One region of the Rhodococcus sp. NPDC003322 genome, then DNA from elsewhere that is predicted to be linked to it. Evidence: riboswitches for the same ligand, from Rfam matches in the RefSeq annotation. Region 1 holds a riboswitch; each other region holds the start of a gene.
What was found. Region 1 has a riboswitch for S-adenosylmethionine ahead of ACWDUM_RS00355 (bifunctional o-acetylhomoserine/o-acetylserine sulfhydrylase). Riboswitches for the same ligand answer to the same signal wherever they lie in the genome.
Positions count from the first base shown of each region.

Region 2: another riboswitch for S-adenosylmethionine. It lies ahead of ACWDUM_RS26790 (amino acid ABC transporter permease); the one in region 1 lies ahead of ACWDUM_RS00355 (bifunctional o-acetylhomoserine/o-acetylserine sulfhydrylase).
Region 3: another riboswitch for S-adenosylmethionine. It lies ahead of ACWDUM_RS02500 (hypothetical protein); the one in region 1 lies ahead of ACWDUM_RS00355 (bifunctional o-acetylhomoserine/o-acetylserine sulfhydrylase).
Region 4: another riboswitch for S-adenosylmethionine. It lies ahead of ACWDUM_RS26745 (putative leader peptide); the one in region 1 lies ahead of ACWDUM_RS00355 (bifunctional o-acetylhomoserine/o-acetylserine sulfhydrylase).

Region 1 is NZ_JBSFSC010000001.1:67,397-74,951, reverse strand. It holds gene metX (homoserine O-acetyltransferase MetX) at 1-787, opposite strand, end outside; gene metX (homoserine O-acetyltransferase MetX) at 982-2,166, opposite strand; gene metX (homoserine O-acetyltransferase MetX) at 2,259-3,428, opposite strand; gene ACWDUM_RS00355 (bifunctional o-acetylhomoserine/o-acetylserine sulfhydrylase) at 3,425-4,729, opposite strand; SAM riboswitch class IV at 4,867-4,977, opposite strand; gene ACWDUM_RS00350 (arsenate reductase ArsC) at 5,027-5,425, opposite strand; gene arsB (ACR3 family arsenite efflux transporter) at 5,422-6,489, opposite strand; gene ACWDUM_RS00340 (ArsI/CadI family heavy metal resistance metalloenzyme) at 6,497-6,958, opposite strand; gene ACWDUM_RS00335 (Rv2640c family ArsR-like transcriptional regulator) at 7,067-7,426, shown strand; gene ACWDUM_RS00330 (amino acid permease) at 7,511-7,555, shown strand, end outside.
Region 2 is NZ_JBSFSC010000009.1:18,372-25,926, forward strand. It holds gene ACWDUM_RS26765 (LLM class flavin-dependent oxidoreductase) at 1-355, opposite strand, end outside; gene ACWDUM_RS26770 (GNAT family N-acetyltransferase) at 352-861, opposite strand; gene ACWDUM_RS26775 (FAD-dependent oxidoreductase) at 858-1,988, opposite strand; gene ACWDUM_RS26780 (ABC transporter substrate-binding protein) at 2,028-2,996, opposite strand; gene ACWDUM_RS26785 (amino acid ABC transporter ATP-binding protein) at 3,034-3,810, opposite strand; gene ACWDUM_RS26790 (amino acid ABC transporter permease) at 3,807-4,778, opposite strand; SAM riboswitch class I at 4,854-4,947, opposite strand; gene ACWDUM_RS26795 (HAD-IIA family hydrolase) at 5,094-5,903, shown strand; gene ACWDUM_RS26800 (bifunctional adenosylcobinamide kinase/adenosylcobinamide-phosphate guanylyltransferase) at 5,998-7,341, opposite strand; gene ACWDUM_RS26805 (ABC transporter ATP-binding protein) at 7,341-7,555, opposite strand, start outside.
Region 3 is NZ_JBSFSC010000001.1:533,708-541,262, reverse strand. It holds gene ACWDUM_RS02505 (DUF885 domain-containing protein) at 1-1,051, shown strand, start outside; SAM riboswitch class IV at 1,081-1,190, shown strand; gene ACWDUM_RS02500 (hypothetical protein) at 1,229-1,603, shown strand; gene ACWDUM_RS02495 (nuclear transport factor 2 family protein) at 1,589-2,047, opposite strand; gene glyA (serine hydroxymethyltransferase) at 2,242-3,555, shown strand; gene ACWDUM_RS02485 (hypothetical protein) at 3,625-4,902, opposite strand; gene ACWDUM_RS02480 (PhoH family protein) at 5,252-6,562, shown strand; gene ACWDUM_RS02475 (hypothetical protein) at 6,621-7,555, opposite strand, start outside.
Region 4 is NZ_JBSFSC010000009.1:7,317-14,871, reverse strand. It holds gene ACWDUM_RS26750 (DUF222 domain-containing protein) at 1-1,462, opposite strand, end outside; SAM riboswitch class I at 1,772-1,865, shown strand; gene ACWDUM_RS26745 (putative leader peptide) at 1,873-1,980, shown strand; gene ACWDUM_RS26740 (ABC transporter substrate-binding protein) at 2,063-3,712, shown strand; gene ACWDUM_RS26735 (ABC transporter permease) at 3,716-4,777, shown strand; gene ACWDUM_RS26730 (ABC transporter permease) at 4,770-5,690, shown strand; gene ACWDUM_RS26725 (dipeptide ABC transporter ATP-binding protein) at 5,687-7,309, shown strand; gene ACWDUM_RS26720 (LLM class flavin-dependent oxidoreductase) at 7,299-7,555, shown strand, end outside.

The DNA.
Region 1 (7,555 bases):
CGCAGTACTCGAGGTAGCTCTGGACCGCGTACCGGCCGCCGTTCCAGATGTCCTCGCCGTCCTGTGCGGCATTCTCGAACTGGTCGTCCAGGGCGGCGGCGCCGCGGTACGTCAGGTGCGCGAACCGGCGGGCGATGTTCAGCCCGTGGTCCGGCGAGGTGCCGGTGCCGTAGTAGTCGCCGCCGTGCCAGTTCGGGTCGGAGGCGATGACGTCGATCTGGGCGGTGTGGCCGCCGATCTGGTCCGCGGTCGCGCGGGGGCTGACCGCGAGGATCAGCGCCGACGCGATCCGGTCCGGGTGGCCGATTATCCATTCGAGGGCACGCATGCCGCCCAGCGAGCCGCCGACGACGGTCGCGAACCGCTTGATGCCCAGCTTGTCCGCCAGTACGCGTTCCGTTTCGACCTGGTCGCGAACCGAGATCGCGGGAAACCGCGAGCCCCAGGCGCGGCCGTCCGGTGCGGGCGAGGAGGGTCCGGTCGTGCCGCGGCAACTGCCGAGCACGTTGGTGACGAGAACACACCATTCGTCGGTGTCGATCGGGGCGCCGGGGCCGACCATGCCCTCCCACCAGCCGGGGGTGGGGTGTACGTCGTCGGCGGGGCCGACCACGTGGGAGTCCCCGGTGAGAGCGTGTTCGATCAACACGATGTTGTCCAGGTCGGGGCTCGGCTCACCCCAGCACTGAACGGCGATCGTGACGTCGGGCAGTTGCTCGCCCGACTCGAGGTGCAGCGTGCCGATCTCGAGATGGACCATGGTCCCGTCTGTCGGCGGAAACGCCAGGAGGGGCCGAGTGTCAGGCGACAGGGTGGTTGTCGCCGCGGCGAAACCGGCAGCCCCAGCGGGGCGCCGGCGGATGCCACCGGGCAGCGGGTGGGTCGTGGTCGGATCTGTTGCTGTAGGGAGCACGGCGCGATGTTATCGAGCTGAGACACTCCCGATGAGGGCATTGGCGAAACTGGGTCTCGCCCCGGCGTTCAGCCGATGCGACCTGCTCGGGCCAGCGTCATCGTCTCCCCGAGCAGGCCCGTCACCCACGCCGCCTCGGTGAGGAATCCGTCGTGTCCGTCGGCGGAGTGGACCACGCGCAGCCCGTCGCAGCCGGGCAGCAGGGTCGCCAATTCCTCGAGTTGGCGCAGCGGGAACAGTCGATCGGAGTCGATGCCGCCGACGATCACCGGGACCTGTGTCGAGGTCAACGCGGCCGCGACCCCGCCGCGCCCACGACCGACGTCGTGCCGGTTGATGACGTCGGTGAGCACCACGTAGGTGCCGGGGTCGAAGCGGTCCGCCAACTTCGCCGCCTGGTGGTCGAGGTAACTCTGCACCGCGTACCGGCCGCCGGCTCGGGGGTCCTCACCCGGCTGGGCGTCGTTCGCGAAGCGCCAGTCCAGGCCCACCTCGGCACGGTAGGTCAGGTGCGCGATCCTGCGCGCCAGGGCCAGGCCGGCCTCGGGGGAGCGGCCGGTGTCGTGGTAGTCGCCGCCCTGCCAGTCGGGGTCGCCGGTGATCGCGGCGATCTGGGTGCTCTGGGTGCCGATCTGGTCCGCGCTCGCGCGGGCACCGACCGCCAGGACCAGCGCGGCCTCCACCCGTGTCGGATGGCCGACGATCCATTCGAGGGTGCGCATGCCACCCATCGAGCCGCCGACGACTGCCGCGAAGCGATCGATTCCGAGCAGGTCCGCGAGCGCGACCTCGGCGGCGACCTGGTCGCGGATGGAGATCGCCGGGAACCGCGACCCCCACGGGGCGTTGTCAGGTGCCCGAGACGAGGGGCCGGTGGAGCCGTCACACCCGCCGAGTACGTTCGCCGCCACCACGCACCATTCCTCGGTGTCGATCGGCGCGCCGGGTCCGACCTGCTCGTTCCACCAGCCGGCGACGGGCAAGCCCGGCCCCGCCTCGCCGGTGACGTGGGAATCGCCGGTCAGGGCATGCTCGACCAGCACGATGTTGTCGCGGGCCGGGGTCGGCGTGCCCCAGCACTGGACGGCGAGGACGACGTCGGGGAGCACGACACCGTTCTCGAGGTGCAACGGTCCGATGTCGATCGTGATCCGTGTCCCGTCCGTCGGGAGTGGCCATCGCGCTCCCGACGCTGCAGGCGCGGGCTGCCCGTTGGGTGCGGAGCGTACGGGCGGCGGGTCGGTCTCAGACACGTTTCCGATGCTAACGATTTGGTGTTGAGGGCGCCACGAACCACGCGCGTGTCGTGACATCCGCCCGCCGGGACGGGCCCGGTGTGGGGTGTCTAGCGGACGCGGCAGTCGGTGCGGTGTGCCCTGGCCAGTGCCATCGTCTCGCCGAGCAGGGTGGTGACCCACGCCGCCTCGGTGAGGAATCCGTCGTGACCGTCCTTCGAGTTCACCACCCGCAAACCCTCGCATCCGGCGAGGTGGGTGGCGATCTCCCGCTGCTGCCACAGCGGGTAGAGCCGGTCCGAGTCGACGCCACCGACGATGGTCGGGACGGTGCAGGAGGCCAGTGCCGCCTCGACGCCGCCGCGACCGCGACCGATGTCGTGGCGGTTCATCGCCTCGGTCAGCAACACGTAGGTGCCCGGGTCGAAACGGGCCACCAGCTTGTCGGCCTGGTGCTCGAGGTAGCTCTGAACGGCGTAGCGGCCGCCGTCGAGCGGGTTCTCGCCCTGTTGGGCGTCGTTCGCGAAGCGCGCGTCGAGTTCGCTCTCCGTGCGGTAGGTCAGGTGCGCGATCCTGCGCGCGATACGCAGCCCGGCCTCGGGTCTGCGGCCCGTGCCGTGGTAGTCGCCGCCCAGCCAGTCCGGATCGGAGGTGACAGCTGCGATCTGGGTGGTCTGCGTGCCGATCTGATCCGCCGTCGCGCGGGCGCCCACGGCCAGGACGAGTGCGGCCGCCACCCGCTCCGGCTGGCCGACGATCCACTCCAGGGTGCGCATGCCGCCCATCGACCCGCCGAGCACCGCGGCGAACCGTTCGATGCCGAGCCGGTCCGCGAGCGCCACCTCGGCGGCCACCTGGTCGCGGATGGAGATCGCCGGGAACCGGGATCCCCACGGTCGGCCGTCCGGGGCGATCGAGCCGGGGCCGGTGGTGCCGCGGCAACCGCCGAGCACATTGGTGGCCAGCACGCACCACTCGTCGGTGTCGATGGGCGCGCCGGGGCCGACCATGCCGTCCCACCACCCGGGCGACGGGTTGTCGGCGTCGGCAGGCCCGGTCACGTGTGAGTCACCGGTCAGTGCGTGCTCGACGAGCACCACGTTGTCGCGGGTCTTGTTCGGTTCGCCCCACACCTGCACGGCCAGAGTGACGTCGGGGAGCACCGCGCCGCTCTCGAGCGTCACCGCGCCGATGGAGACGGACGTCAGCCGCCCGTCCGGCGACGGGAATCCCTCGTGGGACCCGGCCGGACGGGCGCCCGAAACGGAACCGATCGTCAAGATGCCGCCGCCGCGAAACCGGTTTCGAGGTCGGCCAGGATGTCGTCGATGCCCTCGATGCCGACCGCCAGGCGAACCAGGCCCGGGGTGACGCCGGACGCCAGCTGCTCCTCCGCGCTCAGCTGGGCGTGGGTGGTCGACGCGGGGTGGATGACGAGTGAGCGCACGTCGCCGATGTTAGCGACGTGGCTGTGCAGGGTCAGGGCATCGACGAACTTCTTGCCCGCCTCGACACCGCCGGCGAGTTCGAACGCGACGATCGCGCCCGCGCCCTTCGGGGCCAGCTTCTGGGCCCGCTCGTACCAGGGCGAGCTGGGCAGACCGGCATAGGAGACCGAGGTGACCTCGTCCCGGCCCTGCAGGAACTCGGCAACCGCGGTGGCGTTCTGCACGTGCCGCTCGATGCGCAGGCTCAGGGTCTCGATGCCCTGGCTGATCAGGAACGCGTTGAACGGCGAGACCGCCGACCCGAGATCGCGGAGCAGCTGGACCCGCGCCTTCAGGGCGTAGGCCGGCGCACCGAGGTCGGCGAACACGACGCCGTGGTAGCTCGGGTCCGGGGTGGTGAAGCCGGGGTGGCGACCCTGAGTCCAGTCGAAGGTGCCGCCGTCGACGATGACACCGGCGATCGCGGTTCCGTGGCCGCCCAGGTACTTCGTCGCCGAGTGCACGACGATGTCGGCGCCGTGCTCGAGCGGGCGCAGCAGGTACGGGGTGGCGACGGTGTTGTCGACGATCAGCGGGATGCCGGCGGCGTGCCCGACCTCGGAGATGCCGGGGATGTCGAGGACGTCGTTGCGCGGGTTCGCGATGGACTCGCCGTAGAACGCGACCGTGTTCGGGCGGATCGCGGCCTTCCACTGCTCCAGGTCGTCCGGATCCTCGACGAAGGTGACCTCGATGCCGAGCTTCGGCAGTGTGTAGTGGAACAGGTTGTAGGTGCCGCCGTACAGGCTCGGGCTGGACACCACGTGGCTGCCGGCGCCCGCGATGTTCAGCAGCGCGAACGTCGACGCGGCCTGCCCGGAGGACAGCAGCAGCGAGGCCACGCCGCCCTCGAGCGCGGTGATCCGCTGCTCGACCGCGTCCTGCGTCGGGTTCATGATCCGGGTGTAGATGTTGCCGGGCTCGGCGAGCCCGAACAGCGCGGCGGCGTGGTCGGTGTTGTCGAACGTGTACGAGGTGGTCTGGTAGATCGGCAGCGCGCGTGCCTTGGTGGTGGCGTCCGATGTCTGGCCGGCGTGGATCTGCTTGGTCTCGAAGGTCCAGTTGGCGGTCGGATCGGTTGCGTTCTCGCTCATGAGTTGGCTCTGCTCCAAGAGTGTCGGGAGATGAGGCGCGGCAAGGGCGCCCGGGGCTGACTGGGGCCTATCTGCGACAACAACACATGGTGAAACCTCCGGTGGGTCGTGGCCCGGTTGGTGGGTCCGTCCCAGCGGACCCGCGCTTGTCCTCCGTTCCGGAGGACCAGGTCATCACCCGGGGCACCCCACCGCGGATGGAGGGTTGCCGACCAGCGAGCCGGGGCTTGGCACTGGCACTCATGACCTGGCAGCGATCTTAGCGGTACCGGTCACACCCTCGACAACGGGTTCGGTTCACGCGGGCAGCAATTCTGCGATCAGCGCCTCGACGAGTGCGCGGATCTCGTCCCGGATCGGGCGGACGTCGTCGAGGCCCTTGCCTGCGGGGTCGTCGACGGCCCAGTCGCGGTAGCTGACGCCGGGAAACCACGGACAGGTGTCCCCGCAACCCATGGTGATCACCACGTCGGACGTCTGCACCGCGTCGGTGGTGAGGACCTTCGGGCTCTGCGCGGAAATGTCGATCCCGACCTCCGCCATCGCGGCCACGGCGGCCGGGTTGACGGACTCCGCCGGTGCGCTGCCCGCCGACCTGACCTCGATCGCGTCTCCAGCGAGGTGTGTCAGGAAGGCGGCGGCCATCTGGGAGCGGCCGGCGTTGTGGACGCAGACGAACAGGACGCTGGGTGTCATGCGGGCACCTTTCGGGAGAATCGCCCACGCAGGGCGAGCGAGACGTAGACGAGCCCGACCAGGACCGGGACCTCGATCAGGGGACCGACCACACCGGCCAGCGCCTGCCCAGAGTTCGCGCCGTAGGTGGCGATCGCGACGGCGATGGCGAGTTCGAAATTGTTGCCGGCGGCGGTGAACGCCAGCGTGGTCGTGCGTGCGTAGCCGAGTCCGAGGGCGGCGCCCAGCAGGTAGCCGCCGCCCCACATGATCGCGAAGTAGGCGAGCAGGGGGATGGCAATCCGCACCACGTCCCACGGGTGGGAGGTGATCTGGTCGCCCTGCAGCGCGAAGAGCACCACGATTGTGAAGAGCAGTCCGTACAGGGCCCACGGGCCGATCCTCGGCAGGAAAGTCGACTCGTACCAGTCGCGGCCCTTGGCCTTCTCTCCGTAGCGGCGTGTGAGGTAGCCGGCAACCAGTGGCAGACCGAGGAAGATCAGCACCGACTTCGCGATCTGCCAGGGCGAGGCGTCGATGGTGGTCTGCTCGAAACCCAGCCAACCGGGCAGCACCGACAGGTAGAACCAGCCGAGGACGGCGAACATGATCACCTGGAAGACCGAGTTGATCGCCACCAGCACGGCGGCAGCCTCGCGGTCGCCGCAGGCCAGGTCGTTCCAGATGACCACCATCGCGATGCAGCGGGCCAGGCCCACGATGATCAGTCCGGTTCGGTACTCGGGTAGATCCGGAAGGAAGATCCAGGCGAGGGCGAACATCAGCGCGGGCCCGAGGATCCAGTTCAGGAACAGGGAGCCGACGAGGAGCCTGCGGTCCCCGGTGACGGAGCCCAGACGGTCGTAGCGGACCTTCGCCAGGACCGGATACATCATGATCAGCAGGCCGAGGGCGATCGGCAGCGAGATGCCGTCGACCTGCACCTTCTCGATCGCGGTGTTGATCCCCGGGAGTGCGCGGCCGAGCATCAGTCCGGCGACCATGGCGGCGCCGATCCAGACGGGTAGGTAACGGTCGAGGGTGGAGAGCCTGCCGACCGGAGTTGTCGTGGTCACCGGACCGATGCCGCGGTCAGCAGCACGACGTGGAGGACGCCGCGGTGCCGCAGCAGGTGCCGCCCGAGTTCTCCTCGCCGGCGGCGAGCAGTTGCGGGCTGGTCCCGAAGGTGTCCGAGTCGGCGAGGACGGTGTAGACCTCCCATTTCACGCCGGCCGGGCCGGTCACCCACACCTTGTCCTGGGTGGCGAAGCAGCAGGTGGTGTTCATCTCCTCCTCGGTGAACAGGCCCTCTCCGGAAAGGCGGGCGATCTCCTGGTGCACCCGCTCGGTCGACTCGACCTCGACGCCGAGGTGGTTGATGGTGCCGCCCTTGCCGGGGTTCTCCAGCAGCACCAGTTTGAGGGGCGGCTCGGTGATCGCGAAGTTCGCGTAGCCGGGCTTGCGCTTCGCGGGTGCGGTGCCGAACAGCTTGGAGTAGAACGTGATCGCCTGGTCGAGGTCGTCGACGTTGAGGGCGAGCTGGGCGCGGGACATGGCGGCCTCCTCGAAGTGCCAACCTTTGTGGCATATGTCGAATTACTTGCGGGGTCCAGGGTGCGCCACCTTCTTGACATATGTCAAGAGGCTGGGATGATCGGACTCATGCCCAAGGCGCTGCCCGTGCTCGACGTGACCGCACCGATCTGCTGCGCGCCGGTGTCCGCCACCCCGATCTCCGACGACGACGCGTTGCAGCTCGCGCTGCGGCTCAAGGCGCTCGCGGACCCCGTCCGCGTCAAGCTGCTCTCGCTGCTGCTGACCGCCCCCGACGCGGAGATGTGCACCGGGGACCTCGCCGTCCCGCTGAACGTCGCCGAGTCCACCGTCAGCCACCACCTCGCGCAGCTCCGCAAGGCGGGGATGGTCGAGTCCACCCGGCACGGGATGAGCGTCTGCCACAGGGTGCGCCGGGACTCCCTCGACGCGCTGCGGGCGGTGCTCGACCCGAACTGCTGCGCCTGACGCGCCCGGGCCGCAGGGTGGTGACCTGCGCAACACGGCTAAAGTGCTGGTCGCACGCTTGCACGACCTAGCTGGGAGCCTGAAGTGAAGGACGCCGCGACGGCGCTGACCCGAGGGCTGAACGCCCGC
Region 2 (7,555 bases), on a different contig from region 1:
CCTGGGCGGTGCCGTTGCCCTTCCCGATCATCAGCTGCAGTCGGCCGCCCGACAGGTTGTCGAGCGTGGAGTAGTCCTCGAAGGCGCGCACCGGGTCGAGCAGGCTCAGCGTCGTCACCCCGGTCCACAGTTCCAGCGTGCTCGTGCGGGCGGCGATGTTGCTGAGCACGACCGGCGGTGACGACGCCAGGAACGGCCGCTCGTGGCGTTCACCGACGGCAAAGCCCTCGAAACCGAGTTCCTCCGCGAGAACGGCGGTGTCGACGACCTCCTTCAGGCGGGCGGCCGGATCGAGCCACTCCCCCGTGACCGGGTCGGGCTGGTGGGTGATCAGACTGAGGAGCAGGAACTTCACGCGGAGTCGGCCTTTCGGATCAGGTACTTCTCGAACGGGTGCGGCCCGATCTCCTCGGATGGGCGCGTCGGGTCGAACAGTGCGGTGTAGCCGGCCGCCAGATACAGCGCGACCGCCTCCGGCTGACGCCAGCCGGTCGTCAGGTAGATGCGGGTGTAGCCCCGCAGCGCCGCCTCCACCTCGAGTTCCTCGAGGACGATGCGCCCCAGCCCCCGGCGCCGGTGCCTGCTCGAGGTCCAGATCCGCTTGAGTTCCGCCGTCGCCTGGTCGTAACGGCGGAAGGCCCCGCCCGCCACCGGTTCCCCGTTCTCGACGACGACCAGCAGCACCCCGTCCGGTGGCGCGAACTCGTTGCCGGGATGAGTGGTCAGCGCCTCGAACTGCTCCTCGAACGGGCGCTCGTAGCGCGTGCTGTACTCGACGGCCAGCTCCGCGAGGAGCGGAGCGGCGAGCGGGTCGTCCTGCGTCACCGTGTGCACCTGCAGGCGCCGCGTCCGGCCCGTCACGCGACCTCCGCCCGCCGCGTCCCGAACCGGAACGGCTCGGGCGCACGAACGTCGCCCGCGACCAGTCCCGCGACCAGATCGCCGATGGCAGGCGCGAATTTGAATCCGTGCCCGGAGAATCCCGCCGCGACCGTCACGTCCCCGAGCCGATCGACGACGAATCGACTGTCCGGAGTGGTGGTGTAGAGGCAGGTGTCCGCGACCGCGGATGCCGCATCGACACCCGGCAGCCATGCCGCGGCATAGTCGACGAGGCGCTGCACCCCGGCCGGATCCGGCCGGAAGTCGCGGGTGTCGGGGTGCACTTCGGGCCCGGTGCCGTGCTCACCGATCTTGATGCCGGACGCGGAGCCGAGGCCGTAGATGCCTTCGCCGGCCAGCTCGGCACCGGGGTGGTGGACGAAGCTCGGCCACTCCGCACCGGTCACGGGTGCGAAGTGGGCGGGCTGTTCCTGCGTGGTGCGCAGCGCCGGCAAGGTCGGGGCGGGCCGAATTTCGTTACCGGCGAGCAGGGTTCGGGTCCAGGCACCCGCCGCGAGGACGACGTGCCTGGCCCGGACAACACCGACGTCGGTGACCACGTCGACGCCCGATCCGGTGCCGTGGATCTCGCGGACCGCGTGGCGATACCGGACGTCGGCGCCGGCCCGCTGCGCTGCCAGCTGCAGCGCACGCACCGCCCGATCCGCGTGCAGCCGTCCCGCCCCGCGATGGTGGAGCACGGTGGTGTCGAATCGCATTCCGGTCCAGCGTTTCTCCGCTGCCGCCGGTTCGAGCAGTTCGTGTGGGACGTCCAGCCCCGAGAGCGTTCGGGTACGGGCCGCCACCGCCACGGGATTGCCGTGGTCGACTGCCCCGGTGAGAGTGAGTACATCGGTGCCGCTGATCTCCTCCAGTTCCCGCCACAGCGGCAATGCGCGCCCGGCGAGCACGGTGTGGAACTCGTCGTCGTACGCCTGCCGGTAGATCCGGGAGGTGCCGTGGGAGGCCCCGCGCCGGTGGTCCGGTTCGAACTGCTCGAGCAACACCACCGACCGGCCCCGCGCGGCCGACCGCCACGCCGACGCCGAACCGATGACGCCACCACCGACGACCACGACGTCCACCGGGCCCTGCACCTGCGTCATGTTCTCTCCCTGCTCGTCTTCTCGCCGCTGGTATCGGGACTACTGCTTCTTCGGCAGGCCCGGTGGGTTGATCTGCGAGGATTCGACCGCCTCGCTGCTGATGCCCCAGCGGTCCAGAACCTGGGCGTAGGTGCCGTTGTCGATGAGATGGTTGAGCGCGGCATGGATCGCCCCGATCAGCCCGTTGTCCTTCTTCGTCAGGACGGCGATCTCCCCTTGCAGGTCGTAGCCCGCTCCGGAGAAGGTGCCTGCGACCTCGGTCTCGCCGGTCTGCAGGGCGTGGAAGGCCGACGACGGGTTGGGGCCGACGTACGCGTCGATCCGGCCCGAGCCGAGTGCGAGGTAGTAGTCGGTTGCCTGCTGGTAGTAGAGGATCTCGGCCGGCTCGAGCCCGGCCTTGACGTTCTGTTCGTTCCACGCGACGAGCAGCGCCTCCTGGTTGGTCCCCGAGCCGACGCCGATCTTCAGGCCCGCGATGTCCTTCGGACCGGAGAACGTGATGCCGCTGCCCTTCTTCACCTCGACGGCGAGACTGTCGAGCCGGTACGTGGCGAAGTCGTACTTCTCCTTGCGTTCCTCGGTGACGGTGACGTTGGAGATGAACGTGTCGGCCTCACCGGAGTCGACCCGGACGAAGTTCTGCGCCCAGTCCGCGGCTGTCAGTTCGACGTCGAGGCCGAGGACGTCGCCGATCAGGTGGGCGAAGTCTGTCTCCGATCCGATGATCGTCTTGTCGTCGTCGGCGTAGAAGCGCAGCGGCGGTGCCGTGCCTGCCGACCCGGTGACGATCAGCTTCCCTCGGTCCCGGATCGCCTGCGGCACCTGCGCCGCGATCTCGGGGACCTCGTCGGTGGTGATGCGGTTCTGCTCGGCGGTCAGGTTGTAGCCGGCGGCGGTGGCCGCGTCGGTCTCGGCGGCATCGCTCGAACTGCACGCGGAGCCCGCCAGCAGGGCGACGGCGGTCAGTGCCGAGGCGAACAGCCTCGTGTGGCGGGTGAGGGCGGACATCATTTCCTTCCAGGGTCTTTCGCGATGAATGAGGGGGTCAGAGCACTCGGGCCAGGAAGGCGCGGGTACGTTCGTGGGTGGGTCGGTCCAGCACCGCGTCCGGCGGGCCCTGCTCGACGATCACACCGCCGTCCATGAACACGACGGTGTCGGCGACCTCGCGGGCGAACCCGATCTCGTGGGTCACGATCACCAGCGTCGCACCGCCGTCGGCGAGGTCACGGATCACCTCGAGGACCTCACCGACGAGTTCGGGATCCAGCGCCGAGGTGGGCTCGTCGAACAGGATCACCTTGGGGCGCAACGCGAGTGCACGCGCGATCGCGACACGTTGCTGTTGTCCCCCGGACAGCTGCTTCGGATACCGGTCGGCCTTGTCGGCGACCCCGACCCGTTCGAGCAGCTGCCGCGCCAGGGCCGTCACCTCGGCGCGGTCGCGGCGCTGCGCGGACACCGGAGCCTCGATCACGTTCTCGAGGACGGTCAGGTGCGGGAAGAGGTTGAAACTCTGGAACACGAACCCGATCCGGGACCGCTGTCGCAGCACCTCTCGGTCGGACAGTTCGTGCAGGGTGTTGCCGCGGCGGCGGTAGCCGATCAGTTCTCCGTCGATCCGGATCGTGCCGCGGTCGACCTTCTCGAGGTGGTTCAGGGTGCGCAGGAGGGTCGACTTCCCGGAGCCCGACGGCCCGAGGATCACCGTCACCTCCCCCGTGCGAACCGACAGATCCACGCCTCTGAGCACTTCGAGCGCGCCGAAGGCCTTGTGCACGCCCCGCACGTCGACGGCGTATGGGTCACCGATGGCGGTCATCGGGTGGCCCCTCTCGGCGCGCCGGTACTGCCGTCACGGATCTCCCGGTACTTGGCGACGACCTTCTGCCACGGCGTGAGTGGCAGCGCGCGGGCGGATCCGCGGGCGTAGTGCCGTTCGATGTAGTACTGGCCGACGGACAGCACGGTGGTCAGGACGATGTACCAGACGGTCGCGACCATCAGCAGCGGCACCACCCGGCCGTTGCGACCGAAGATCACCTGGACCTGGTAGAACAGCTCGGCGATCGCCATCGTCGACACGATCGAGGTGCCCTTGAAGAGGCTGATGACCTCGTTCGCCGCGTTCGGAAGAATCGACCGCATCGCCTGCGGCAGAACGATCTTGAACAGCTGACGGGTCCGCGGGATACCGAGTGCGTTGGCGGCCTCGATCTGGCCGTGGTCCACGGAGATGATGCCCGCGCGGATGATCTCGGCGGAGTAGGCCGCCTGGTGCAGCGCGAGCCCGATGACCGCGGCGGTGAACCCGGAGATCACGCCGGTGACGTTGAACTCGAGGAATCCCGGGCCGAACGGAATGCCGAGGGACATCGTCTGGTAGAGGTAGGCGATGTTGAACCAGAACAGCAGCTGCACGATCAGTGGAATCGAGCGGAACGCCCAGACGTAGATCCACGAGATCACCTGCAGCACCGGATTGTTCGACAGCCTCGCCACGGCGAGCAGCACGCCGATCCCGAACCCGAGGACGGTGCCCCAGATGGTGAGTTCGATCGTCGTCCACAGCGCGGACAGCACCGACGGGGCGGTGAAGTACCGCGCGAACGTCGCCCAGTCCCAGCCCGGGTTGACCACCAGTCCGTGCACGAACTGCGCGACCAGGACCAGCGCCGCCGCTGCGACGACCCAACGCCAGGGATGGCGGGTGGGAGCGACGCGCAGGTCGGCGTCGTCGGACGATTCGGCCACTGCCGCCTGCGGCGGACTGGTGGCCGGGGCGCTCACGAGCGCACTCCGAAGTCGGACATCGAGAAGCCTTTCACGGGTCGGGACCGGGCGCTCGTCGCAGCCCTGTCGCGGAGTCCATCGGTCCCGGCGGTAGCACCCGCACCCACACTCGGGGGGGTTGCTGCGACGTCGTCGATCCGGGTCTCTCGGTCGCTCTTGATGGTCAACACTCGAGCTGTACTGTCCCGCAACCAGATCCCGCGGTCACCTATTGCGTTCGGGCTGATCCGAATGGCGGGGACGAATGTGTGCCGTGCGACATCCGGCGCGTCCGAGCCGACGTGCGGGTCTCCGGGCGCGCACAATGGGGCCATGGCGAACACCGACGAGAAGACCCCCGGTTGGACGTATCTGATGGACATGGACGGGGTCCTGGTGCACGAGGAGCACCTGGTACCGGGCGCCGACGCGTTCCTCTCGGAACTGCAGGAGTCCGGAACTCCGTTCGTCGTGCTCACCAACAACTCGATTCGCACCCCGCGTGACCTGCGGGCACGACTCCTGCAGTCCGGCCTGGACATCCCGGAGAAGTCGATCTGGACGTCCGCCCTCGCGACGGCGACCTTCCTGCACAATCAGCGGCCGAACGGCACCGCCTACGTCGTGGGCGAGTCCGGGTTGACCACCGCGCTGCACGACATCGGGTACGTGCTCACCGACAACGATCCCGACTACGTGGTGCTCGGCGAGACGCGCACCTACTCGTTCGAGGCGATCACCACCGCGATCCGCCTCGTCGAGCGCGGTGCCCGGTTCATTGCGACCAACCCGGACGCCACCGGCCCTTCGCGTGACGGCTCGCTACCCGCGACCGGTTCGGTGGCCGCGCTGATCACCCGCGCGACGGGCCGCGAGCCGTACTACGTCGGCAAGCCGAACCCGCTGATGATGCGCTCGGCGCTGCGGGCGATCGGCTCCCACTCCGAGCACACCCTGATGATCGGCGACCGGATGGACACCGACATCGTCTCCGGCCTCGAGGCGGGCCTGCAGACGATCCTGGTGCTCACCGGCATCTCCAGCCGCGAGACCGTCGAGGCGTTCCCCTACCGCCCGACACTGGTGCTGAACTCGGTCGCCGAACTCGTCGGCCGCACCCAGGACCCGTTCACCGCCGCCTGACCCCCACCCCGGGGTGGGCACAATGTCACATCGTGCGCACCCAACGAGCACACTGTGACATTGCGCCCCACCGGCGGGAGGGGCGAGCGGCGCGTCAGCGGAGCGGGAGCGGGCGTCCTGCGACGACGAGGATCACCGACTCGGACTCGGCGGCGACGGCGGCGTTGAGCCGGCCGAGGGCGTCGCGGAAGCGGCGGCCGGAGGGCGTCGCCGGGACGACGCCGCTGCCGACCTCGTTGCTCACCGCGACGACGGGCACCGTCGCCGTGCGCCACGCGACGAGAAGGGCTTCGACGTCGGCCTGCACTGCCACCCAACCGGATTCGTCGTCCCACGCGCCGTGGCGGTCGATCCGGCGGGTGAGCCAGGTGCCGAGGCAGTCCACGAGGACCGGACCGGTCGCGGACCCCAGCGCCCCGCAGAGGTCGTCGGTCTCGACGGTGCGCCAGGAGGCGGGACGCGACGCCCGGTGCGCGGCGATCCGGGCCGCCCACTCCGCGTCGTCGCCGGGAGGTCCGCCGGTGGCCAGGAAGGTGACATCGTCACGGTCGGCGAGCAGACGCTCCGCGTGGGTGGACTTGCCCGCGCGGGCGCCGCCGAGCACGAGGGTCCGCCGAGGTCGGTCCGGACGCGCCGTCACCGCACCCACCGCGACGGTTGCGCCGTCGTCGAGCACCCGAACGCCCCAGGGCCGCAAACGGTCCGGTAAGTCGACCGGGTTGTGGTGACTCAGGTGGACGGCGATCACGTCGGTGCCCTCGACGACCGCCTCGGCCTCGCGCAGCGCGGCCAGCGCCCGCGGGAAGGTGTGCAGGTCGAGGTGGTCGGGTTCGTGGTCGACGAGGTCGCCGAAGGTCTCCTCGAGGAACACCACGTCGTACCGGGCGCCCCGCACCGCGTCCAGGGTCGCGGCGGGCAGCGGTCCGGTGTCCGTTGCCCACAACAGTTTCCGACGGTCCGGACCCGCGATCTCGTACAGCACCGCGTCGCCGTCGCGAAACACCCGGTGCGCGGCAGGCAGCGCCCGCACCGTGTACTCGCCGACCCGCAGCGCCTCCCCCGGCGCGATCGGAATCCACCGCACCGGGTCGTCGGGGCCGACCCAGTCCCGGCACAGGTCCAGCGCCTCCGGCGGCCCGATCACGTCGAGGGGTTCCTCGCGCACCACCCAGGACCGCATCAGCAGCGCCAGCGGTCCGGTGTGGTCGGGGTGCGAGTGGGTGAGCAGCAGATGCCGCACCCCGGACAGCGACCTCCCCGCGTGCGCGGCGGCGCGCGGTACCTCCGGCCCGCAGTCGAGCAGCAGCACGTCGTCGACGAGCGCGGCGGTCTGGGCCCGAACCTCGCCGCGCCGCAACGCGGTCAGGCAGGACGCGCAGCGGCAGAACGGGTTGGGCCACCCGTCGGCGGCACCGGTGCCGAGCAGCACGACCTCCATCAGGACGCTCCCCCGGGCGGTCCCACCGGCAGCACCACCGGGCCGCCGGGCCGGTCGAGGACCTCGACCCGCGCGTCGTACACCGCGCCGATCCGCTCCGCGGTCAGCACCTCGGCCGGGGTGCCGTCCGCGACGACGCCGCCGTCGGCGAGCATCACCACCCGCCGCCCGTACTGGCCCGCGAGGGTGAGGTCGTGCATCGCCGCGACCACCG
Region 3 (7,555 bases), 470 kb from region 1:
GCCGAACGTCGACCTGCCCGCCGATCGCGCTGAGTTCCTCGGCGTCCATCTGCGCGCACTCGAATGCTCGGCCCGCACGTTCGCGGGGGAGAAGATCGGCTTCGTCGACGAGGTTCACGCCTACTTCGACGTGCGGATCGAACCGGGGTCGGTCGAGGACTACCGGGACGCGCACCGGGCGATGGACGAGGTGCTCGCCGGCGACGGGAACCAGCCGCTGGCCCAGCGACTTCAGGCGCACCGTGCGGCCGACGAGATCCCACCGGAACGGCTCGCCGACTGCGTCGAGGCGTTCTCGTCCGCACTGCGCGACCTGGTGCGGGCCCGCTACCCGCTCCCGGAGACCGAACGCGTCGAGTACGAGGTGGTCGGCGACAAGCCCTGGTCGGGCTTCAACTACTACCTCGGCAACTACCGGTCCAAGGTCGCGATCAACTCGGACCTCAAGCAGCACATGGCGAATCTGCCGCATCTGATCGCGCACGAGGCATACCCGGGACACCACACCGAGCACTGCCGCAAGGAAGCCGGCCTGGTCGACGCCGGCCAGATCGAACACACCATCTTCCTGGTCAACACCCCACAATGCCTGATGGCGGAGGGGCTCGCGGACCTCGCGCTCGGTGCGATCGTCGGTCGCGGGAGCGGAGCCGGCGGGGTGACCCAGGGGCAGGGCTGGGGGAAGTGGGCGCAGGAGATCTACGCCGACCTCGGGCTGCGGTTCGACGGCGAGCGTGCGGAGGCGCTGTCGAACGCGTCCTCGAAGCTGCTCGGGGTGCGGCAGGACGCGGCGCTGCTGCTGCACGATCGGGGTCGTTCGCACGACGACGTCGCGCAGTTCCTGCAGACGTGGAACCTCACCACCCCGGAACGGGCCCGGCAGTCCCTGCGGTTCCTGTCGTCGCCGTTGTGGCGGGCCTACACCTCCACCTATGTGGAGGGGTATCGCCTGCTCGGATCGTGGCTCGACCGCGGCGGGAACGCCGAGGACCGCTCCGAACGGTTCCGGCGGCTGCTCGACGAGCCGCTCATCCCGTCCGTTTTGCGCTGACCGGGGTCCGGTCGCATACACTGGGGCCGCTTCACGAGTGCCGTCGCCAAGCCCCGACTGGACGGCCGCCAACCCCACGCTCGCGGGTGGCTCGGGTGACGAAGTGGCTGACACCGACCGGTGCCGGCACGAGCGCCCCCGGGATTCCGGGAGGCCCGAGGAACTCGGGAGTTTCACATGCCCCATCCGTCCAACGACGTTCCGGCCGTCGACCACCGCTGCACCAGCTACGGGCCCGGTCACCAGGTGCACTTCATCCACGCCCGCAAGAGCTGGGAGGACGAGCGGTCGATCGACGTCCTCGCCGTGGTGCAGTCCGACGGTCTGATCCGACTGGAATGGCCCGACGAAGTGGTGGTTCGCTGGCACCACGACGCGCGTCGACTCGCGGCCGCGCTGCGGCGCACCGGCGGCTTCGCCCGCTGGAAGTCGGGGTGGCACGCGCTGGCTGTGCCGTCCGGCCCCGGAGGGAACCTCCTGTTCAACCTCGCCGCTCCGCAGCAGGCCGCCGTCTGTGGAGCGTCGCGGGTGGCGCCCTCAGCCGCGCGGTGACCAGCCCTCGGGGCCGGGGCCGAGGACGGCGAAGGATCCGACGTGCCCGCGGGAGAGTTTGACGCGGCGGGCCAGCAGCCACGCGTCGCCGCGCCGGACCCAGGTGTCGTGGTAGTCGCCGAGGGTCTGGAAGGTCACGCCCGCGCGCTCACCGGTTCCGAGGTGCAGATCCGAGACGTACGCGCGGCTGGTCGCGGTGTCCCCGTCGACGTCGACGACGACATTGCCGAGCAGGTGCTGCGTCGGCCCGCAGGCGTCCAGGAACGACCGGATGCTTGCGACCATCTCGACGCGTCCATCCAGCTCGCCGGTGCCCAGGTTCGCGGTCGCGTCCGGGAGGACCAGGTGGTCGAGGGCCTCCCAGGCGCGGTCGTCCATCGCACGGGCAATCAAGGTCAGGGCGCGGGTGATCGCGCGTTCGGCGAGCAGATCGTCGAGGGTCATCCGTGTGCTCCCGAGGTCGGTGGCGGGTGGGATCGCCGTGGACGTTAACCGCGGCCGTGCCGGTGCCGGCGGCCCGTCCCGGCGATCGGGACGGTGCCGCGGGTCTCGTTCCCGGGAACCCGTGGTTGGGGGTCACTGACCTGGCCCTACAATGAGACCTGCCCCTGCCCGGCCTTTCGCTTGGAGATCCCTCGATGACCGCTGTGCCCAGCACCGACGTGAACAACGCTTCGCTCGCCGAACTCGACCCCGAGGTCGCCGCGGCAATGAACGGTGAGCTGGCCCGTCAGCGCGACACCCTGGAAATGATCGCCTCGGAGAACTTCGTTCCCCGCGCGGTGCTGCAGGCCCAGGGCAGTGTGCTGACCAACAAGTACGCCGAGGGCTACCCCGGCCGTCGCTACTACGGCGGCTGCGAGCACGTCGACGTCGTCGAGAACCTCGCGCGTGAGCGCGCCAAGGCCGTCTTCGGTGCGGAGTTCGCGAACGTGCAGCCGCATGCCGGCGCGCAGGCCAACGCCGCGGTGCTGATGGCGCTGATGAACCCGGGCGAGAAGCTGCTCGGCATGGACCTCGCGCACGGCGGTCACCTCACCCACGGCATGAAGCTCAACTTCTCCGGCAAGCTGTACCAGGTCGCGTCGTACGGCGTCCGCGAGGACACCCACGTCGTCGACATGGACAAGGTCCGCGAGATCGCCCTCGCCGAGCGTCCCCAGGTCCTGATCGCAGGCTGGTCCGCCTACCCGCGGCACCTCGACTTCGCGGCGTTCCGGTCGATCGCGGACGAGATCGACGCCAAGCTGTGGGTCGACATGGCGCACTTCGCCGGCCTCGTCGCCGCCGGTCTGCACCCGTCGCCGGTGCCGCACGCCGACGTCGTCTCCACCACCGTCCACAAGACCCTCGGCGGTCCGCGCTCGGGCATGATCCTCGCCAAGCAGGAGTGGGCCAAGAAGCTGAACTCCGCGGTGTTCCCCGGCCAGCAGGGCGGCCCGCTGATGCACGCGATCGCCGCGAAGGCCGTCGCCATGAAGATCGCAGGCACCGAGGAGTTCAAGAACCGGCAGGAGCGCACCCTCGCCGGCGCGAAGATCCTCGCCGAGCGTCTCGGTGGTTCCGACGTCGCCGGTAACGGCATCTCCGTCCTCACCGGCGGCACCGACGTGCACCTGGTGCTGGTGGACCTGCGCAACTCCGAGCTCGACGGCCAGCAGGGCGAGGACCTGCTCCACGAGATCGGCATCACCGTCAACCGCAACGCCGTGCCGTTCGACCCGCGCCCGCCGATGAACCCGTCGGGCCTGCGAATCGGCACCCCGGCGCTGGCCACCCGTGGCTTCGGCGATGCCGAGTTCGCCGAGGTCGCCGACATCATCGCCACCGCCCTCGCGAACGGTCAGGACTCCGACATCACCGCCCTGCGCGCGCGGGTGTCCAAGCTGGCCCTCGACTTCCCGCTCTACGACGGGCTCGAGGACTGGGGCATGCTCTCCAAGAACGTCTAGGCTTTCCGCGCGAAACGGCCCGCACCCCTTGGGGTGCGGGCCGTTTCGCGTGTTCTGCTGTGTCGTCGTTCAGCTTCCGAAGATGTTCTCGAGGCTGCCGGTGGTGGGCTCCTCGGTGCCCGGATCGGTGTCTGCGGTCGCGGTGAACGATGCGTCGTCCCGGGTCGGTGCGAAGAAGGAGACGGTGAACGGTGCGCTGGCGACCTGCCTTCCGTCTCCGTCCTCGAGTGAGTAGTGGTGCTCACCGTCGGTGATGTCGTTGGGGAGGGCGTCGGGGAAGGTGCCCTGGCCCTGTGCGTTGGTAGTGACGGTGCCGAGCCGGACCGGCGTCGAGTTGCGGTAGATGGTGTACTCGGTGTTCGGGGTGAGGCCGTCGACGGTGACTCGGATGTTCTGTTGTCCGGGTGCGAGGGAGGTTGCGGGGTCGATGCCCTCGGTGCTGCCGCCGGTTTCGGGGTCGGCATTCAACGCCAAGTACAGACCCCCATAGGGGGAGACGTTGCCACCGGTTTCGGGATCGGAGGCGACCACACCCTCGGGGAGGTAGAGGGCAAGGGCGAGGTGAGAGCCGGGCAGGGTCGTGTCGCATTGGAAGGTGCCGACACCTTGTTCGAGGGCGGCGCCACCCTCGCCGAACGCTGACCGGATACCCGCTGGGAGTTGGGGAGCGTCGCCGATCTGACCGGCGTCGAACCACGCCTCGTAGTCGGACCGGAATTGGTCGACAAGGCTACGCGCAGCGCATCCACCGCGAACGATTCCTGTTGCGTCAGAGGGAAGGCGGACGGTGACCGTCGAGTGGGGGGTTCCAGGTGTCAGGGTCAGTGACCCGGTCGGGATCAGCCTGCCGTTGGCCGGCATGATCGGGATCATGGTGGTCTTGCTCGCGGGACGGTAGTTGGCGTCTCCGGAATAGGTGACGGTTTCGGGTTCGTTGCCATAGAAGCCTTCGTCGAAACCGCCTCTCACGTATGGCTGGCCCGGTGAATCATGCAACCAGCCGTCGTTGAACGGGCCTTGGACCGGATCCGACTCGACGAAGGATGGGAGCGCCGAACTCGGATAGAGCTGTCCGACATAGCGCAGGAGCGAGTCGGGGGTGTCGGTCCTCAGTACGACTTGTCCGGTGGGTGTCTCGTTGTAGCCGTTTGCGGGGGTTATCTGCCGCCCGGATTCGTCCTGCAGTACGTATCGGTCGCGGTTGGTGGTGCTGTCGCGGACGATCCCGATCTGTGTGGTGATCGGAGCGGCCGGTTGCGCGCTGGCCGTTTCTGTTGCCAGTGCCGCGACGCACACCGCTGTCGCTCCGAGTGCGAGTACCCGCTGTCGGAGGGTCGCCCTTGTCATCCTCGTTGCCCCTACGTCTCGGTTTCGGGTCCGTGTGATTTGCGGCAGGTGATGCCAGGGAACTGTAAGGCGTGGTCGCGTTTGTGCGAGTCGTGCGAACGGATGATTCTGGCGACGTCGGTTTACGTAACGTTCACCGTGTTGCTCACGTGTCGGTGCGGGAGTTGGACGTAGCGTTCAGTTCAACGGGTGACAGGGGAAGTTGCCCGTCCGGGAGGTTCGAGTCGTGACTGACTTCGTTCAGGGCGAGGGGACCGGCGCCCGGTCCCCGTGGGTCGCAGACCCACCCGGACCGACCGGCCCAGCGAACCGCCGCCTGCGCGGGCGCCGTGCAGGTGTAGGAGCCACCGTGACCGCAAACCGCTCCGTCCGCACCTACGTCCTCGACACCTCGGTCCTGCTCTCCGATCCGTGGGCCGTCACCCGGTTCGCCGAGCACGACGTGATCATGCCGCTGGTCGTGATCAGTGAACTGGAGGGCAAGCGCCACCACCACGAGCTGGGATGGTTTGCGCGCGAGGCGCTTCGGATGCTCGACGATCTCAGACTCGAGCACGGTCGGCTGGACCAACCGGTGCCGATCGGCACCGACGGCGGCACCCTGCAGGTCGAACTGAATCACACCGACCCGAGCGTGCTGCCGGTCGGCTTCCGCACCGACTCGAACGACTCCCGGATCCTGGCCTGCGCACTGAACCTGGCCGCCGAGGGGCGCGACGTGGTGCTGGTCAGCAAGGACATCCCGTTGCGCGTCAAGGCCGGTGCCGTAGGGCTGCCGGCCGACGAGTACCACGCACAGGACGTGGTGCCCTCCGGGTGGACCGGGATGGCCGAACTCGACGTCGCCTCCGAGCGCATCGACGAGCTGTTCGCGGAAGGGGTTGTCGACCTCGACGAGGCGCGGGAGTTGCCGTGCCACACAGGGATCCGTCTCCTCGGTGGCCGATCGAGCGCTCTGGGCCGGGTCACCCCGGACAAGCGGGTGCAGCTGGTGCGGGGGGAGCGGGAGGCGTTCGGCCTGCACGGGCGCTCCGCCGAACAGCGGATCGCGCTGGACCTGCTGCTCGACGAGAGCGTCGGCATCGTCTCACTCGGCGGCAAGGCGGGCACCGGCAAGTCGGCGCTCGCCCTGACCGCCGGCCTGGAGGCGGTGCTCGAACGCCGCACGCACCGCAAGGTCGTGGTGTTCCGGCCGCTGTACGCGGTCGGCGGTCAGGATCTCGGCTACCTGCCGGGTAGTGAGAGCGAGAAGATGGGCCCGTGGGGGCAGGCCGTCTTCGACACCCTCGACGGCCTCGCCAGCCCCGAGGTGATGGACGAGGTCATCGGCCGCGGAATGCTGGAAGTGCTGCCGCTCACCCACATTCGTGGACGGTCGCTGCACGACTCGTTCGTGATCGTCGACGAGGCCCAGTCGCTCGAACGCAACGTGCTGCTCACCGTGCTGTCCCGGCTCGGTAGCGGATCGAGAGTGGTGCTCACCCACGACGTCGCACAACGCGACAACCTGCGGGTCGGCAGGCACGACGGTGTGGCTGCGGTGATCGAAAAGCTGAAGGGGCACCCGCTTTTCGCGCACATCACCCTGACCCGAAGCGAACGCTCCCCGATCGCGGCACTCGTCACCGAGATGCTCGAGGAGTTCGGGCCGACGCCGTAGAGCATGCCGGGCTCGTGCGGGTGCCGGCGACATGCCCCGCACGAGCCCGGGCCGGTGGTCAGCCGATGGTGACGTACGTGGCTGCCGCCACGTCGGCGAGGATCGCCGGGATCCGGGACGTCGCGCGACCGGTCTCGAACTGGACGTCGTACGGGGTGCGCAGGATCCTCTCCAGTGCAGGCCAGTCGTTCTCGACCATGTTCCGGTACCGCGGCAGCAGTTCGGTGCTGACGTACTGCCAGCGCTGGTCGTAGACCGACCAGTCCCAGCCGGGCAGCGGAGTGTGCAGCGTGGCTGTTCGCCCGTCGGGGAGGGTTGTCTCGACTTCGATCGACCGGTGGCTGCGCAGCGGTGGCACTCCCGCCACCGAGGGGGACCCGGCGAGCGTCATCACATAGGTCAGTGCGCTGCCGACGCCGGCGCCGTAGGCACGGACCTCGTCCCACTTGGCGCCGACGACATCTCGCTGTTCACGCCGCAGCAGGCTCATGTTGCCGTCCGCGACGCGGTCGGGTTCCCCTGAGGCGATGGCGTACCACGCCTCGCGGACGTCCTCCGGGATCAGCCCGGCGTCGTGGAACTCGTCGATCCCGGCGAGACCGTCGTGGGTGTAGGCGTAGTGCATGGGCATCAGGTCGGCGAAGATCGCCTTCTGCATCACCACGACCTGCTCGGTGAACCAGCGCAGGTCGGTCGGGGTGATCCTGCCGGCCGAGTTCGCGAGATCGCGCAACCCCTGTGGCAACCGGTCGACGACCTGCGGCCCGGCCACCGCGACGGCCTGGTTGATCACCGTGCTCGCCATCTGCTGCAACCCTGGGAGGCTGTAGATGTCGGAGACCAGGTCGATGTCGGCGATGCCGCCGCCGAAGTCGGCGCCGACCTGTCCGCCCATGCCCGCCCACTGCAGCTCACGGTGGGCGAGCTGGAAGTCCTCGTAGTACCGGTAGGACCGGATCATGTTGGAGCGGTTCACCGGGAAGCCTCGAGCCG
Region 4 (7,555 bases), on a different contig from region 1:
GATGTTCGCGCACTTCGGCTTCGCGGCGGGCGCGGGCGTGTTTGACGGACTCGGCGATGATCTCGTCGAGGTGATGTCTGTGATTGACCCTCGGTCCTTGTTCCGGGTCGATGTGTCTCGGTGCGATCCACTCGGTCCGCCCGGCGTGCTCGGTGCCGTCGGGTGCGGTGCGGGTCTTCCAGCCGCCCGGTCCGTCGTGGACGAGGGCGTGGCAGGCATCGCAGGCGAGGTCCTCGTTGGTGATGTCGGTGCGCCCGTCGTCCTTCCACTCACGGATGTGATGGACGGCGGTCATCGAGGCGGGTGCGTCGCAGCCGGGGCGTGTGCAGCCACCGGACGCTGCGATCAATGCCAACCGCTGGTCGCCGGATGCGAGTCGCTTCGACCGCCCCAGGTGCAGCGGCCGGCCACGATGGTCGAACAACACGAGCACCGGGTGTGCGTTCTCTGCCATACGGAGGGCATCGGCGATCGGGACGATGCCACCGGATGCGGTGGTCACGATCCCCGTCGCTTGTTCGAGTTGCTTCAGGGTCATGGTGATGATCGCGGTCACCGGCAATCCCCGATGAGAACCGAGCACGCCCGACGACAGTAGTTGTCGTAGAGCGGCTTTCATGGCGTCGTGGTTGCGTTGCACCGCAGTGCGGGTGTCGCGGGCGGCGGCCTTCGCGAGTGCGGTGCGATCCAGGTCCGGCGAGTCCACGTCGCCCCTGGGCGACTCGGGATCGTCGGGGTTGTTCATGCCGGGTCGTGCGAGTTTCGCCAGCACCGGCTCCAACATCGCCCGCAACTCCGGATCGAGCAGTCCGGAGACCGGCGTCATGAGATCGGGGCCCTGCTTCCCGATCCGCAGCCCGCGGCGTCGTTTGCGATCCTTCTCGTCGGGAACGTCGCCGTCGGCCGCCAGGTGCGCGAGCAGATGGACGCCGATCATCGTCACGTCTTCGGGAGTGGTGGAGCGGGCGGTGTCGGCGAGGATCCGTTCGGCGACCTCGATCTTGTCGACGTCGGTTCCGTGCGGAACCTTGCGCATCACCTGCGCGATCACCCGGACATGATCGACACCGATCGCGCCGTCGGTCAGTGCGGCGGACGTTTCCGGCAAGGTGGGTTCCATCGGTTCCCCCACGACGGTGTGCCACACCCCGGTCTTGCGTGCCCGCTTGACCCTCGCGGCCGCGTCGCCTCCCGAGATTCGCAGTGTCTGGACGAGGAATTCGTTGATCGATCGGCAGCCCAGGGTTCCCGGAAGTGAGCGTTCGCCGGCCTCGACGACGAGCCGGTTCCCGACCGAGGAGGCCTTCCTCAGCGACGTCTCGAACCGCTGCATCACTTCTACAACGTCACCGTCCGACAGTCCGACCAGTCCCACCCCGAGCAGGCCGTCGACGGCGGCATCGAGGGCGGCCAGGTGGTGTTCCACCTGGCCAACTCCCCCGCTCCCGATTGCCGAACTCATGTTCGAATTCTACTTCGGGTGTCCGACAGATTGACCAGATTCGTGGATCTGCTCGGCCTGCTCGTTTGGTTTTGCGGGTCGAGCGTGGGGTTCAGGCCCAGTCGCCGGGAACACCGGCGACGGCCGTGTACCGAGACATCGGTGACAGCCGGATGCGACTTCCGAAGGTGACATCGCGCAGATGCGCGAGGCGCACACCCTCGGGCGATCAACCGACCCCAACGTATCGACATGGCATCTCGGAGAAGGGTTTCGATCGCGCTGACGTTAAGGCTTTGTCAGGGACAGGTGGATCATTAACATCGGCATCGACCATCCAGAGCGACCGAGAGACCCGGCTCGACGACGTCGCAGCAACCCCCTGATCGTCAGGAGAGGGTGCTACCGCCGGGAACGATGGAGGCGTTGGCATGATCGGCATGGGCTTCGTGACCGCATGGGCGCGGCTGCACATCGACCTGTGCCGTGTCGCTTCCGGAACCTGTTCGTCCACAGCCTCGTTCGCCCCGAAGTCCTGATCGGATCAGCCCCCGTTTCGGTGCCGGGGCACCGCACACGCGGTGCCCCGGCGCCGTGCAGCGATCTGTGCGTGTAGAGAAAATGGAGCCCTCGGTGTTCTTGTCGTCAACTTCTGCCCATCGCCGGCGTCGAGCCGCGCTCGCGTTGGCCGCATCCGCGGCACTGACCGCGGGCCTGACCGCGTGCGGGTCCGCCGACGCGGCCGGCGGGACCGATGCCGGTACCCCACATGCGGGCGGCACCCTGCGGTACGGGCTTTCGGGCGCCCCGACCTGCGCGGACCCGGCCCAATCCGGTTCCAACCAAACGATCTACGTGGCCCGGCAGGTCGTCGATTCGCTCACCGACCAGGACCCCGAGACCGGGGAACCGAAGCCGTGGCTCGCGGAGAGCTGGGACGTCAATGCCGACGCGACCTCGTTCACCTTCCACCTGCGCGACGGGGTGACCTTCAGTGACGGCTCCGCGTTCACCGCGGAGTCGGTCAAGAGGAACTTCGACTCGATCCTGAACACACTGACCGGGGCGAAGGCGCCTCTGGCTGCCAGCTACCTGTCGGGCTACACCGGCGCCACCGTGGTGGACCCACGCACTGTGCAAGTCGCCTTCTCGTCGCCGAATTCGCAGTTCCTGCAGGCCACTTCCACGGTGCAGCTCGGCTTCCTGTCCGACACCGACGTCGCGAAGACCGCGGAGCAGCGGTGCGCGGGCAATCTGTCCGGTACCGGCCCGTTCGTCTACGAGAGCTACGTCCAGGACAAGTCGGCAACCCTGGCCAAGCGCGCCGGCTACGCCTGGGGTTCGGACGTGTTCGCGCACGACGGTGAGGCCTATCTCGACAAGATCGAGTTCACCATCGTGCCCGAATCCGGCGTGCGCAGTGGATCGCTGGCGTCCGGCCAGCTCGACGCCGTCTCCGATGCCCTTCCCCAGGACGCTCCGCAGATCGAGGGCGCCGGCGGCCGGATCCTCACCACGTCGAACCCGGGTATTCCCTTCGGATTCCAGCCGAACGTGACCCGCGGCGTCCTCGCCGACCCGGCGGTGCGCGCCGCAATCGTCCCCGCGATCAACCGGCAGGAACTCGTGGACACGGTGCTCGGCCCGGACTTCCGGCCCGCAACCAGCACGCTCGCCTCCCGCACACCCGACTACGTCCAGCTCTCGGAGGTCACCTACGCCCCGGATGCCGCGAAGAAGATCCTGGACGAGGCCGGCTGGGCGCCCGGGCCGGACGGCATCCGCGTCAAGAACGGCACCCCGCTGAGCTTCTCGGTCACCTTCAGCAGCGTGTTCGCCGGCAACCAGGCCATCCTCGAGCTCGTCCAGCAGCAGCTGCGGGCCGTGGGTGTCGACCTGCGACTCGAACTTGTCTCGACCGCGGAGCAGACGGCACGGCAGTCGACCAAGGACTACGACTCCACCTACTACAACAGCACCCGCGCAGACGGTGACATCCTGCGCACCGCCTTCGGCATCGACGGCCGAAACCTCAACGCCCGCGGCCCGATCCCCGAGCTCGACGAGGTGCTGGCCGCCCAGCTGCGGACCACCGAGCCGGCGCAGCGGGGAGAGCTGATCGAGAGGGCGCAGCAGTTGGTCCTCGACAACGGATTGTGGCTTCCCACCGTCGAGCTGTCCCAGGCCATCGGTGCCGGTGCCACCGTGCAGGACCTCAAGTTCGAGGCATCCGCACGCCTGCAATTCTTCGACACCTGGCTCAGCGAGTAACCAATGACTCGATATCTCGGATCCCGTGTGCTGCAGGCGATCGGCGTGCTGTGGGCGGCCTTCACCGTGTCGTTCGTCGTGCTGTACCTGCTGCCGTCCGACCCGGTGAGCATGGCCGTGGACTCCGCCGCCGCCAGCGGTGCCGCGATCGACGCCGACGCGGTCGCGCAGCTGCAGGCCCGATACGGGTTGGACCAGCCGGTGTGGGTGCAGTACTGGAACGCGCTCACGGCCGCGGTCAGGGGTGACTTCGGCACGTCCATCTCCACCGGCCAGTCGGTGACGGACGCGATCGCCTCGGCGGTTCCGGGCACCCTGGCGCTGGCATTCACCGCCCTGGTGCTCGCCGTGGTGTTCGGCACGACCGTCGCGTTCCTCGCCACCTACACGCGATCGACCCGGTTGCGCAGCCTCCTGTTCTCGCTGCCGCCGCTCGGTGTCGCGGTCCCCACATTCTGGGTCGGATTGATTCTGCTGCAGGTGTTCTCGTTCGCCCTCACGCTGTTCCCCGCGTTCGGCGACGGCGGCCTCTCCCACCTGGTGCTGCCCGCGATCACCCTGGCCCTGCCCACGGGTGCGGTCATCGCGCAGGTGCTCGCGGCCAGCCTGCAGACCACCTGGCGGCAGCCGTTCATCGAGGCGGCGCGGGCGAAGGGAGCGTCCCGCTGGCAGATCCAGACCCGGCATGCGTTGCGGCTGTCCAGCATCCCGGCCTTCACCATCGCCGGTGTCCTGGTCGGGACGCTGCTCGCCGGGTCAGTCGTCGTGGAGACGGTCTTCTCCCGCGCCGGGCTCGGCCGGCTGACCCAGATGTCGGTGATGGCCCAGGACATACCGGTGGTGCAGGGCGCCGTGGTGTTCAGCTCGCTGGTGTTCGTGCTCGTCAACCTCGCCGTCGATCTGCTGTATCCGCTGATCGATCCGCGGATCGTCGACGGCGGCCGCCGAGCGGCAGGCAGGCGAGGATCGGCCGCCGGCGGCGCCCCGAACTCCCCGTCGCCGAACACCACGAACCCGAATGCCACATCGCAGGACGAGACCGTGGAGGTGAAGGCCCATGTCTGACACATTGATCCGGGAACCTGTCGAGGTCGCGGCCGCCACCGCGGTGCGCCGCCGTGGCTCCGCCGAGTCGGCTGCGCCCGGCCGCACCGCGGCGCTCCGCACCGCTGTCCGCGGGCTCCGCCGCAACTGGGTGGTGGCGCTCTCCGCGGTCGTGCTGCTCCTCGCGATCGGGTTCGCGCTGTTCCCGTCGGTGTTCGCGTCCGGCGACCCGCTGCAGGGCGTGCCCGCGGACAAGCTGCAGGGCCCGAGCGCCGCGCACTGGTTCGGCACCGACAACATCGGCCGCGACGTGTACACGCGGGTCGTGCACGGCGCCGGGCTCTCGCTCACCGCGACGTTCCTCGCGGTCGGGATCGCCCTGGTGGTCGGCTCGATCGTCGGCCTGCTGTCGGGTGCGGCTGGGGGAGCGGTCGACGCGGTGCTGATGCGCATCGTCGACGTGCTGCTGTCGATTCCGGCGCTGCTGCTCTCGCTCGCCCTGGTGACCGCACTCGGCTTCGGCACCGTCAACGTGGCGATCGCCGTCGGTGTCGGACTCGTCGCGAACTTCGCCCGCGTCATGCGCTCGGAGGTGCTGCGGGTGCGGCGGGCGCTGTACGTCGAGGCCGCCCTCGCCTCCGGCGTCCGCTGGCCCACCGTGCTGTACCGCCACGTGCTGCGCAACGCCTATGCCCCGGTGATAGCGCTGGCGGCAGTCGAATTCGGGATGGCCGTGCTGGCGGTGTCCTCCCTGAGCTTCCTCGGTTTCGGAGCGGTGCCGCCCACACCCGAATGGGGGTCGCTGATCTCCGAGGGCCGCAACTACCTGGCCACCGCGTGGTGGATGACGACACTGCCCGGTCTCGTCATCATCGCCGTCGTCCTGGCGGCGCACCGCATCGGTCACGCGATCGAGGATCGGAGCGGACGATGAGCGCCGACACCGCCGGAACCGGGTCAGCGCTCCTGCGGGTCGACGACCTCCGGGTCGCGTACGGCGACGCGAACGACCCCGTCGTCGCGGTCGACTGGGTCGGCCTCACCGTCTCCCGCGGCGAAGTCGTCGCCGTGGTCGGCGAGTCGGGCTCCGGCAAGTCGACGACCGCGCACGCAATCCTCGGTCTGCTCTCCGGCAGCGGCCGTGTCACCGGCGGCGCCGTCACGTTCGACGGGGAGCGCCTGGACACCCTGCCCGACCGGGCGTTCGAGAAGGTGCGCGGGGCCCGCATCGGTCTGGTCCCGCAGGACCCGACGACGTCGCTGAATCCGGTGATCCGCGTCGGGGACCAGATTGCCGAGACGCTGCGCATCCACGGCCTCGCGGACCGCCGTTCCGCGAAGATCGAGGCGCTGCGGATCCTCGAGGAGGCCGGCCTCGACAATCCCGAACTGCGCGCCGGTCAGTACCCACAGGATCTGTCCGGCGGCCAACGGCAGCGTGTGCTCATCGGCATCGCGCTGGCCTGCCACCCCGACCTGGTCATCGCCGACGAACCCACCAGCGCGCTGGACGTCACCGTGCAGCGTCGCATCCTCGACCACCTCGAGGCACGTATCGCCGAGCGTGGCACCGCGGTCCTGCTCATCACCCACGACCTCGGTGTCGCCGCCGACCGCGCCGACCGCATCGTCGTCATGCAGCGGGGCCGGGTCGTGGAGACGGGACCGGCCTCGCAGGTCCTGGACAACCCGCAGCACGAGTACACACGGTCGCTGCTCGCCGCCGCACCGAGTCTCGCCGACGGGCCGGTGCGCCCGGAGAGAGGTGCGGCCGAACCTCTGCTCAGCGTGTCCGGGGTGTCGAAGACGTTCCGGATCGACCGCCGCCATTCGCTCGACGCGGTGCGCGGCGTCTCCTTCGAGGTTCCGCGCGGGCGGACGCTGTCCCTGGTCGGCGAATCGGGGTCGGGGAAGTCGACCGTCGCGCGGATCGCGATCCGGCTCGAGACCGCCACGTCCGGGACGGTCCGGTTCGACGGCCGGGACATCACCGGGCTGCGGGGACGGGATCTGCGGGCCCTGCGGCGGCGGGTGCAGATCGTGCACCAGAACCCGTACGCGGCACTGAATCCGAAGCTGAGGATCCGGGACCTCGTCGCCGAACCGCTCGGTGCCTTCGGCATCGGCACCACGCGTGACCGTGCCCGCCGAGTGGAGGAACTGCTCGACCACGTGGCGCTGTCCGCGGCGCATCTCGACCGTCGCCCGGCCGAACTCTCCGGCGGCCAGCGCCAGCGGGTGGCGATCGCCCGTGCACTCGCCCTGCAGCCGGAACTTCTGGTCCTCGACGAGCCCGTCTCCGCACTCGACGTGTCGGTACAGGCACAGATCCTCGACCTGCTCACCGACCTGCAGGACGAGTTGGGGCTGAGCTACCTGTTCATTTCACACGACCTGGCGGTGGTCCGGCAGATCAGCGACAACGTCGCCGTGATGCGGTCCGGTGAGATCGTCGAATCCGGCTCCACCGCAGATATTTTCGACAACCCGCAACGCGAGTACACCAGGGTGCTGCTCGATGCGATCCCCGGGAAGGTTCGACATGTCCGATAATTCAGAACTGCCCACCTCGGAACTGCTGGTGGGAATCGAGTTCGCCGGTACCGGCGCGCATCCCGCCTCGTGGCGTCGTGACGACTCGCGCGCCGAGGATCTCTTCACCGGCGGCTACTGGTCCGACCTGATCGGCGCCGCCGACCGCGCGGGAGCGGATCTGGCGTTCCTGCCGGACCGGTTCGGGGTGGCCACCGCCCGGGACACCGTCCGCGGCAGGCTCGAGGCCGTCGGGGTGGCCGCCCG